3 regions of the Kitasatospora sp. NPDC058218 genome follow, and region 2 is predicted to be linked to each of the others. Evidence: riboswitches for the same ligand, from Rfam matches in the RefSeq annotation. Region 2 holds a riboswitch; each other region holds the start of a gene.

Region 1 (3,267 bases), on a different contig from region 2:
TGCTCGGCCTGGCCGGCCGGGTGGACGTCGCGCCGTCCAGCTCGCTCCTGCACGTGCCGCTCGACGCCGACGCCGAGCGCGACCTCGACCCGCAGGTCGCCCGCTGGCTCGCCTTCGCCCGCCAGAAGACCGAGGAGATCACCGTCCTCGCCCGCGGCCTGCGCGAGGGAGTGGACACCATCGCGGCCCAACTGGCCGCCAACCGCGCGGACCTGGCCTCCCGCGCCGCGTCCGCGCTGACCCACGACCCGGCCGTCCGGGCCCGGGTCGCCGCCACCACCCCCGAGGACGCCCGCCGCGCCCAGGCCTACCCGGAGCGCGCCGTGGCGCAGCGGGCCCGGCTGAACCTGCCGCTGCTGCCGACCACCACCATCGGCTCCTTCCCGCAGACCGCCGAGCTGCGCGTCGCCCGGGCGGACCTGAGGGCCGGGCGCATCGACGACGGCACCTACCAGGACCGGATGCGGGCCGAGGTCCGCGAGGTGATCGCCTACCAGGAGAAGGCGGGCATCGACGTCCTGGTGCACGGCGAGCCGGAACGCAACGACATGGTGCAGTACTTCGCCGAGCAGCTGACCGGCTACCTGGCGACCCAGCAGGGCTGGGTGCAGTCCTACGGCACCCGCTACGTCCGCCCGCCGGTGCTGGCCGGCGACATCTCCCGCCCGCACCCGATGACCGTCGACTGGTACCGCTACGCCGCCGATCTGACGGACCGTCCGGTCAAGGGCATGCTCACCGGCCCGGTCACCATGCTCGCCTGGTCCTTCGTCCGGGACGACCAGCCGGTCGGCGACACCGCCCGGCAGGTCGCCCTGGCCCTGCGGGACGAGGTGACCGACCTGGAGGCGGCCGGCGCGTCCGTCATCCAGGTCGACGAGCCGGCGCTGCGCGAGACCCTGCCGCTGCGGGCGGCCGACCGCCCCGGCTACCTGGAGTGGGCCACCGAGTCGTTCCGGCTCTCCACCTCCGGCGTCCGCGCCGACACCCAGGTCCACACCCACATGTGCTACGCCGAGTTCGGCGCGATCATGACCGCCATCGACGAGCTCGACGCGGACGTGATCTCCCTGGAGGCGGCCCGCTCGCACATGGAGGTCGCCCACGAGCTCGCCGAGGCCGGCTATCCGCGTGAGGTCGGTCCGGGCGTCTACGACATCCACTCGCCCCGGGTGCCGAGCACCGAGGAGGCGGCCTCGCTGCTCCGGGCCGGGCTGGCCGCGATTGGGGCGGAGCGGCTCTGGGTCAACCCCGACTGCGGTCTGAAGACCCGCGGTTGGACGGAGACCCGCGCCTCGCTGGAGCACCTGGTGGAGGCCGCCCGGGTGGTCCGCGCCGAGCTGGCGGGCTGACCGGCCGATCAGTGCGCCGGGACGGGGGCGACCGCTGCGGCCGCACCCGTCCCGGCACCGGCCGCCGGGAGGAACTTCAGGTAGGTCGCGCCCGTGCTCTTCAAGTGGCGAAGGCGACATGACGACTCGTTGACGGTGCTTCCGCCTGCGTGGTCTGATGAACCGTTTTTCATCCTCGGCAGTCAGGGGAAGCCGGTCCAACTCCGGCGCTGACCCGCAACCGTAGATCCGCCCTCCGGGGTGGATGAGCCGGAATGCCTGCGCCGTGGAGTTCGTCAGCAACACATGCGTCGTCGCGGACTACGACGCGGTCCGGGCAGCCCCCCACGGCGGGGGCCGCCGGCTGCGCCGTCGTTCCCGCGTCGACCGACCAGGGAGCCGCCGGTGAGGGTCAGCAGCAGTCGCACACGTCACAGAGGCCGGGACCTCGCGTCCCTGCTGGTCACCGGGGCCGTCGCGGTCGCCGCGGGTGGCGCCGTGCTGCTCGGGCACCCCGGGAGCGCCGCAGCCGACCCGATCGAGGAGTGCACCGCGACGACCGGCGCGATCGTCGCCGTCGACTTCGGCCACTGGGGCGGCGGCGTCGTGCGCGGCTGCGACGCCCACCCCACCACCGGGATGAACCTGCTGCACGCCGCGGGATTCACCACCACCGGCACCGAGCACGACGGCCCGGCCTTCATCTGCCGGCTCGGCAACGGGACCTTCGACAGCGGCACCCAGTACCCGACCGCCGCCGAGGAGACCTGCGTCAACACCCCGCAGGCCACCGCGTACTGGTCGTACTGGATCGCCGAGGCCGGCCAACAGTCCTGGTCCTACAGCCGGTTCGGGGCCGGCTCGCAGAAGCCCGAGCCCGGCGAGGTCGAGGCGTGGGTCTACGGCGGCACCGACGTCGGCGGCACCAGCGGGGCACCGACCTTCACCCCGGACTCCGTCCGCGCCAAGAACAGCGGCCCTTCGCCGTCCGCCTCGCCGTCCGCGTCCCGCTCGCCGTCCTCGCCCTTCCCGAGCCGGACCGGCCCGCCGCCCGCCACCGGCGACCCCGCCACCACGACGCCGACCCCGCCCGCCGGGAAGACCCCCGACCTGGCCAGGGGCAGCGCCTACCTGACCGACCCGGCGCACCTGATCGACGGCGACTACTACGAGGCCTTCCCGAGCTTCGCCGACTTCGGCCTCACCATCGACGGCGCCTACGCCCTCGCCGCGACCGGCACCGACGACGCCGCCCTGCGCAGGATCGTCGACTTCCTGGACCAGCAGGGCAAGGACGCGGGTGACCGCACCGTCAACGACTGGACCGGCATCGGCACCGAGTACGCCGGTGGCGGCTCGATCGGCAAGGAGGCGCTGCTCGCCGAGGCCGTCGGCCGCGATCCGCGGGCCTTCGGCGGCCACGACCTGATCGCCGCCCTGGCCCTGGCGGTCTGCGCCCGGCCCGCCCCGGACACCGGCTGCGAGGCGGCCGGCAACTACACCTGGGCCACCTCGGTGTTCTCCCAGTCGCTCGGCATCATGGCCCAGTTGCGGGCCGGCGACACCGCGAACGCCGCCGCTCCGATCGGCTACCTGAAGAGCCTCCAGCACGCCGACGGCTCCTGGCCGAGCCTGATCCCCGCCACCGGCGACTCCGACGTGGACAGCACCGCGATGGCCGTGATGGCGTTCGCGCTCGTCCCCGGGGACGAGGCCGCGCAGGCGGTCGACAAGGGGCTGGCCTGGCTGGCCGGCCGGCAGCTGGCCGACGGGGGCTTCCCCGGCGCGGCCGGTGACTCGACCAACTCGGCGGCCCTCGCCGTCCAGGGCATGACCCTGCGGCAGTCCGCCTACAGCGGGCAGATCGCCAAGGCGCGCGACTTCCTGGCGGGCCGGCAGAACGGCGACGGCGGTTTCAACGTCGCCTCCGCCGGCC
Region 2 (3,267 bases):
CCGTGGGCCGGGGCGCGTCTCCTGCCGGTCCGGCCGGGGCGTCAGCCCGCCGGGGTGGCGGCCGGTGCGCCGCCCGCCGCCTTGGTGCGCTGGAGCAACTGGCTCTTCACGTGCTCGTCGAAGCCCACGGCCGCCGCCGTGGCGGCGGCGTCCGCGGTGTTGCCGCCCTTGGCCGAGCCCTCGACGGTGAAGAAGCCGTACCGGCCCAGGGTGCCCTTGGTGTTGGTGCAGCCCGGAGTGGTGCAGAACGCCGGGGAGCCGGGGGCGGCGGCGCCCTTGAGGTGACCGACGTAGTTCTTCACCGCGGCCTCGGCCTGCTGCTTGTGGTCGAAGACCGCGACGCCGACCGTCACCGCGCTGTCGCCGGAGACGTAGGTGGCCCGGAGCACCTGGCGGCAGCCCTGGTCACCGAGGATCTTGCCGAGGCCGCCGACCGTGGAGTTGCCGTCCCAGCAGGGCGAGTCGAGCGAGACCACGGTGCGGTTCCAGGTGGCGCCGTTGACCGTCACGGTGAGCGCCGAGAAGAGCGCCGCCGCGTCCTGCGGCGCCGGGTCGGTGGTGGCCTCCCAGAGCGGCTTCGACGGGTCCTCGGGCGTGGCGCTCGCGGTGGCCGTCGGGGACGCCTTGCCGGAGGCCGTGGGCGCCGGCGGCGGCTGGGTGGCCGCCGTGCCGCTGGGCGTGGGCTCGGCGACCGGCTTCTCGCCGTCGCCCTTGTTCATGAACAGCAGGCCGCCGGCGACCAGGCCGCCGACCACCAGGAGGGCGACGGCCGCGCCGATGATCCGGGTCCGACCCTTGCGCTTGGCCTCCGCCTCGTTGCGGTCCGCGAGAGCGGCCCAGTCCGGCTCGGCGTGCTGCGCCGGGGGCTGGGGCTGCGGGGGCTGCGGCTGCTGCCACTGGTGCTGCGGCGGCTGAGGCTGCGGCTGGACGGGCTGCGGGTGCACCGGGGGCTGCGGCTGGACCGGCGGGTGCTGGTGGTGGACCGGCCGCGGCGCCGGCGGCTGGACGTGCGCCGGTGGCTGGGGCACGGGCGGCTGGGGCTGCGGCGGCTGAGGCTGCGGCACCGGCGGCTGGGGCACCGTGGGCACCGGCGGAACGGCCGGCTGCGGCGCCGGCACCGGCGGCCCGTACGAGGCCGGCGGCGGGCCGAACCCGCCCGGGGCCGGCGGCACCGGCTGCGGCGCGCCGGGGTACGGCGCGGGAGCCGGCGGCACCGGCGCGGGCGGGGGCACGACAGGGCCACCGACGGGCGGCGGGCCCTGCGGTGCCTGTCCGGGTGTGCCCGGCTGCTGCTGGTTCTGTGCGCCCCCCGGCCCGGCGGGAGGGGGCGGCTGCTGCCCCGGCGAGGCGGGCCGGTCGGCCCACTCCCCGGGCGTGCCCGTTCCGTCGCTCATGCGCCCACCTCACTGCGCTCGGCGGTCGCTCCGCGAATCCCGCTGATGTTGATGATTCGCTCGCTCCGCTCGCTCATGAGCCGAGATCGTAGGGCATGCCCCTGACGGAGGGTCCGCCCGGTGACCATTCCGTTTCCGAATCCGAACACCCGGCGGGCTCCCGGGCGCCCCGCGACGGCCGTCACAGCCCGCCGCCGACGCCCGCGAAAGCCCCGACACGGCCCCGGAACAGCCTCCCCGGACAGCCCGCCGCCGGCACCCGCGAAAGCCCCGACACGGCCCCGGAACAGCCCGGGAACGGCCCCTTGCCGGTGCCACCGGCCATCACGCCGACACGCGATGCCGCACAACATGTGGGGTCGCATCGAGCAGACACCACTAGATGTATGCTCGACCCTGCTGTCGACGCAGGGGAACCCGGTGCGAGTCCGGGACTGCCCCGCAGCGGTGTGCGGGCGGCTCCGACCAGAGCCCGCGAGTCCGAGTACCTGCCGACGGCGTGCTGCCTGGCCTCCCCGCAGAGGCCTTTCGCACCAGTAGTACTTCCGGGCCTCGCGGGCGGGCCGGGGATGCCACCGTCGCGCGACGCCGTCCGGCCGTCGCGCCGTGCTCCCCTGCCCCGAACGGCCCGGCCCCGAGCCACCGACGCCGATCGCCGCCAGGAGAGAGCGCCTTGACCACCGCTGCCTCAGTCACCCTGCCCGCCCAGGGTTCCAGCTCCGCCCCCGTCGACCCGACGGTGTCCGACCCCGGTGGCGCGCTGCTCCGGCTGCTGACCGACCGCAGCGCCGACCTCCCCCAGGTGGACCCCGGCCATGTCGCCGCCGCCGCGCTGCGCGGCCGCCACGCCGGCTCGGACTTCGCCGAGCTGCGCGGGCTGGCCGTGGACGCCGCAGCGTCGATGATCGCCGAGGACCCGCAGTACTCGAAGCTGGCCGCGCGCCTGCTGGCGCTGGAGATCGTCGACGAGGCGAACAGCCAGGGCTCGGTCACCTTCTCGGACTCGATCGCGGTCGGGCACGCCGAGGGCCTGATCGGCGACACCACCGCCGACTTCGTCGGCAAGCACGCCGTCGCCCTGAACGCGCTGATCGACCCCGAGGGCGACGACCGCTTCGAGTACTTCGGCCTGCGCACCGTGCAGTCCCGCTACCTGCTGCGCCACCCGATCACCCGCAAGGTCGTCGAGACCCCGCAGCAGTTCCTGCTCCGTGTCGCCTGCGGCCTGGCGGTCGGCGACAACGAGCAGTCGGTGCGCGAGGTCTCCGAGCTGTACGGCCTGATGAGCCGGCTGGAGTACCTGACCTCCTCGCCGACCCTCTTCAACTCCGGGACGAAGCACCCGCAGATGTCGAGCTGCTACCTGCTCGACTCGCCGCTGGACAACCTGGACTCGATCTACTCCCGGTACGCCCAGATCGCCCGCCTCTCCAAGCACGCCGGCGGCATCGGCCTGTCCTACTCGCGGATCCGCTCGCGCGGCAGCCTGATCCGGGGCACCAACGGCAAGTCCAACGGCATCGTCCCGTTCCTGCGCACCCTCGACTCCTCGGTCGCCGCGGTCAACCAGGGCGGCCGCCGCAAGGGCGCGGCCTGCGTCTACCTGGAGACCTGGCACGCGGACATCGAGGAGTTCCTGGAGCTGCGCGACAACACCGGTGAGGAGGCGCGCCGCACCCACAACCTGAACCTGGCGCACTGGATCCCGGACGAGTTCATGCGCCGGGTCAACGCCAACGCCGACTGGTCGCTGTTCTCCCCCGCCGACGTGCCCGAGCTGGTCGACCTCTGGGGCGCCGACTTCGACGAGGCGTACCTGAAGGCCGAGCAGGCCGGCAAGGCCGTCCGCACCATCCCCGCGCAGACCCTGTAC
Region 3 (3,267 bases), on a different contig from region 2:
TTCGAAGACCAGCACGCCGTCCTCCCGGGTGAGCCCCGAACCGCCCGCGCCCTCGCGGACGTAGACGCCGCCGAGTCCGATCCCGGCCGCCTTGCGCAGCACGTCCAGCGGGAAGTGCTTGTCCCGGTCCCACTCGACCGCGTACGGCGCCAGGTGCTCGCGCGCGAAGTCCCGGGTGGTCCCGGCGATGGCCTGCTGGTCCTCCGTCAGGGTGTGCACGGCGGCCTCAGCCCATCGTCGGGATGGTGAAGCTCGCGCCCTCCTTGACCCCGGAGGGCCAGCGCGAGGTGACGGTCTTGGTCCTGGTGTAGAAGCGGACCGAGTCCGGACCGTGCTGGTTGAGGTCGCCGAAGCCGGAGCGCTTCCAGCCGCCGAAGGTGTGGTACGCGACGGGGACCGGGATCGGCACGTTGACGCCGATCATGCCGGTGTTCACCCGGCGGGTGAAGTCCCGGGCGGTGTCGCCGTCCCGGGTGAAGATCGCCACGCCGTTGCCGAACTCGTGCTCGCTCGGCAGCCGCAGCGCCTCCTCGTAGTCCGCCGCGCGGACCACGCACAGGACCGGCCCGAAGATCTCCTCCCGGTAGATCCGCATCCCGGGGGTGACGCGGTCGAACAGCGTGGCCCCCAGGAAGTAGCCGTCCTCGTACCCCGGCACGGTCAGGCCGCGGCCGTCGACGACCAGTTCGGCGCCCTCCTCGACGCCCAGGTCCAGGAAGCCGCGGACCCGGTCCAGGGCGTCCTGGCTGACGAGCGGCCCGAACTCGGCCTCGGGGTCGTGCGAGGCACCGACCTTCAGTGCGGCGATCCGCTCGGTGAGCTTGGCGACCAGCGCGTCGGCGGTCTCCTCCCCCACCGGCACCGCGACGGAGATGGCCATGCACCGCTCGCCGGCGGAGCCGTACCCGGCGCCGATCAGCGCGTCGGCGGCCTGGTCGAGGTCGGCGTCCGGCATCACGATCATGTGGTTCTTGGCGCCGCCGAAGCACTGCGCGCGCTTGCCCCGCGCGGCCGCCGTGGCGTAGACGTACTCGGCGATCGGCGTCGACCCGACGAACCCCAGCGCCTGCACGCGCGGATCGTCGAGCAGCGTGTCCACCGCCTCCTTGCCGCCGTTGACGACGTTCAGCACCCCCGGCGGCAGGCCCGCCTCGACGAACAGCTCGGCGAGGCGCAGCGGCACCGACGGGTCGCGCTCGGAGGGCTTGAGCACGAAGGCGTTTCCGCAGGCGATGGCGGGCGCCGCCTTCCACAGCGGGATCATCGCGGGGAAGTTGAACGGGGTGATGCCCGCGACCACGCCGAGCGGCTGGCGCAGCGAGTACACGTCGATGCCGGTGCCGGCGCTGTCGGTGAAGTCGCCCTTGAGCAGGTGCGGGATGCCGGCGGCGAACTCGACCACCTCCAGCCCGCGTTGGAGGTCGCCGTGGGCATCGGCGACGGTCTTGCCGTGTTCGGCGGAGAGCAGCCGGGCGAGCGGCTCGCGCTCGGCCTCGACCAGCTGGAGGAAGCGCAGCAGCACCCGGGCCCGCCGCTGCGGGTTCCAGGCGGCCCACTCGACCTGGGCCTGTTCGGCGTCGGCGACGGCCGCCTCGGTCTCGGCCCGGCTCGCGAGCGGGACGCGCGCCTGGACCGTACCGGTGTTGGGGTCGTACACGTCGCCGAACACCCCGGAGGTGCCGACGACGTGCTTTCCGCCGATGTAGTGGGTGAGTTCACGGATCATCACAAGCCTGCTCTCGTCAGGACGTCAGGTGGATCCGAGGGAACTGGGGCACGGCAGGGACGCCGTGGGCCCGGTGCGAGCTTGGCTCGGCGCGGGCGCACACGGGTACTGCCGGGCGCGGCACACCGTCAGGGTGACGGGCACACCGCGGCCGTCGCAGGATCACCAGGGTCGGGAAGAACGCAGACCGGTGCCATGCGTGTTTGCTCCATCCTCGTGGACAACACGGAACACCCGCAGTCGGTATCCTGACTCCCGGATCACCGCGCGCCGCCCGGCCTTCCCGGCTGGCTGCCAGTGGCTGGTACTGCGGCGACGCACTCCCCGGTCACAGTGGCGGGACCGTGCCGGATTCACACCGGCTTCCCTGCACTGCGGGCCTTGTTCACGACCATATAGTCGGACGTCCTAGTAAGTCCAGGGTGCCACCCCTGATCGCCGTGATGCGATGATCAACTCCCTTGACCAGGGTCAAGTTTGACGCAACATCACGTATTGGTTTGGTAACGACGAAAGCGTATGGCGCCGGACCGTCCCGGGCAGGTACATGCTGTGGGCATGCATGCGCGAGGCCTCCGCGGCACCCTGCCGACGCGTCCCCGCCGGCACACGGGGACGTTGTTGTCGCACGAGAGCCGCCGATGATCAGATGAGCACATTCGACATGTGGACCTGTTCCGTCTGCGGCACGGCCTGCTCGCCGTCCACCGCCCGCTGCCCCGGCTGCGGAGCCGGCCCGGGTGCCACCGGCCCGGGCCCGGTGGCACCGCCCGGACCGATCCTGCCGGGGCCCGCGAAGACGGCACCGCCGATGGCACCCACGTTCGCGCCGATGCCCCCGGCCACCGGCGCGGTCGCGACGCCCGCCACATCGAGCAGTTGGACGACGACGCCCCACCCCGGGCCGCACCAGCCGGCCGCACCCCTGGCGACGGACGCCACCCGCTACCTGTGCGCGGCCGTTCAACTGGAGGGCGACCTGGCCGGCCGGGCCATCGAGTCCGTCCTCAAGGAGCCGCACCGCGCCGTCGCCTCCTCACCCGGTGTCGACCTGGTCTGCGTCCTGCGCTACGCCCTCGCCGCACGCGCCCGCCAGACCACCGCCCAGGTGCTGCTCGCCCTGACCGCGGTCGCCCTGGTGGCCGCCTTCGCCTACCAGCCCCTCTCCGACCCCGCGACCTCCGTCATCCCGCTCCCGCTGCCGCCCCTCGCCCTCCCGCTGCTCGCCGTGGCCTGGGGCGTCGTGCTGGTCGAACGGCTGATCACGTTCTACGGCGTCCTGCGGCCCAAGTTGCGCCGGGGCGCCTTCGACCCCGCCCAGGCACCGCGCGCCCGGCCGCAGGACGAGACACTGCTGAGCCGGCTGGCGGCGGAGGACCAGCGGGGGAACGTCTCGGTCTTCGCCGGCTACGAGCCGTTCCTCGGCTACGGGAGGCAGCTCAACAGCTGGAACTTCACCGTCGCCGTGGACCGGCCCGGAGAGCCGTTCGACCACGTGGTCCCGTTCACCCTCAAGACGCTGGACACCGAGGTCATGACGG

The links. Region 2 has a riboswitch for cobalamin ahead of ACFVYI_RS17875 (ribonucleoside-diphosphate reductase subunit alpha). Riboswitches for the same ligand answer to the same signal wherever they lie in the genome.
Region 1: another riboswitch for cobalamin. It lies ahead of ACFVYI_RS05165 (prenyltransferase/squalene oxidase repeat-containing protein); the one in region 2 lies ahead of ACFVYI_RS17875 (ribonucleoside-diphosphate reductase subunit alpha).
Region 3: another riboswitch for cobalamin. It lies ahead of ACFVYI_RS08390 (CoA-acylating methylmalonate-semialdehyde dehydrogenase); the one in region 2 lies ahead of ACFVYI_RS17875 (ribonucleoside-diphosphate reductase subunit alpha).

What each region holds. Positions count from the first base shown of each region.
Region 1 covers NZ_JBHVWC010000006.1:29,767-33,033, reverse strand. Annotated here, with positions in the region: gene metE (5-methyltetrahydropteroyltriglutamate--homocysteine S-methyltransferase) at 1-1,352, shown strand, start outside; cobalamin riboswitch at 1,483-1,633, shown strand; gene ACFVYI_RS05165 (prenyltransferase/squalene oxidase repeat-containing protein) at 1,737-3,267, shown strand, end outside.
Region 2 covers NZ_JBHVWC010000025.1:56,259-59,525, forward strand. Annotated here, with positions in the region: gene ACFVYI_RS17870 (hypothetical protein) at 42-1,394, opposite strand; cobalamin riboswitch at 1,764-1,905, shown strand; gene ACFVYI_RS17875 (ribonucleoside-diphosphate reductase subunit alpha) at 2,092-3,267, shown strand, end outside.
Region 3 covers NZ_JBHVWC010000010.1:5,468-8,734, reverse strand. Annotated here, with positions in the region: gene ACFVYI_RS08395 (acyl-CoA dehydrogenase family protein) at 1-219, opposite strand, end outside; gene ACFVYI_RS08390 (CoA-acylating methylmalonate-semialdehyde dehydrogenase) at 227-1,726, opposite strand; cobalamin riboswitch at 1,947-2,118, opposite strand; gene ACFVYI_RS08385 (hypothetical protein) at 2,376-3,267, shown strand, end outside.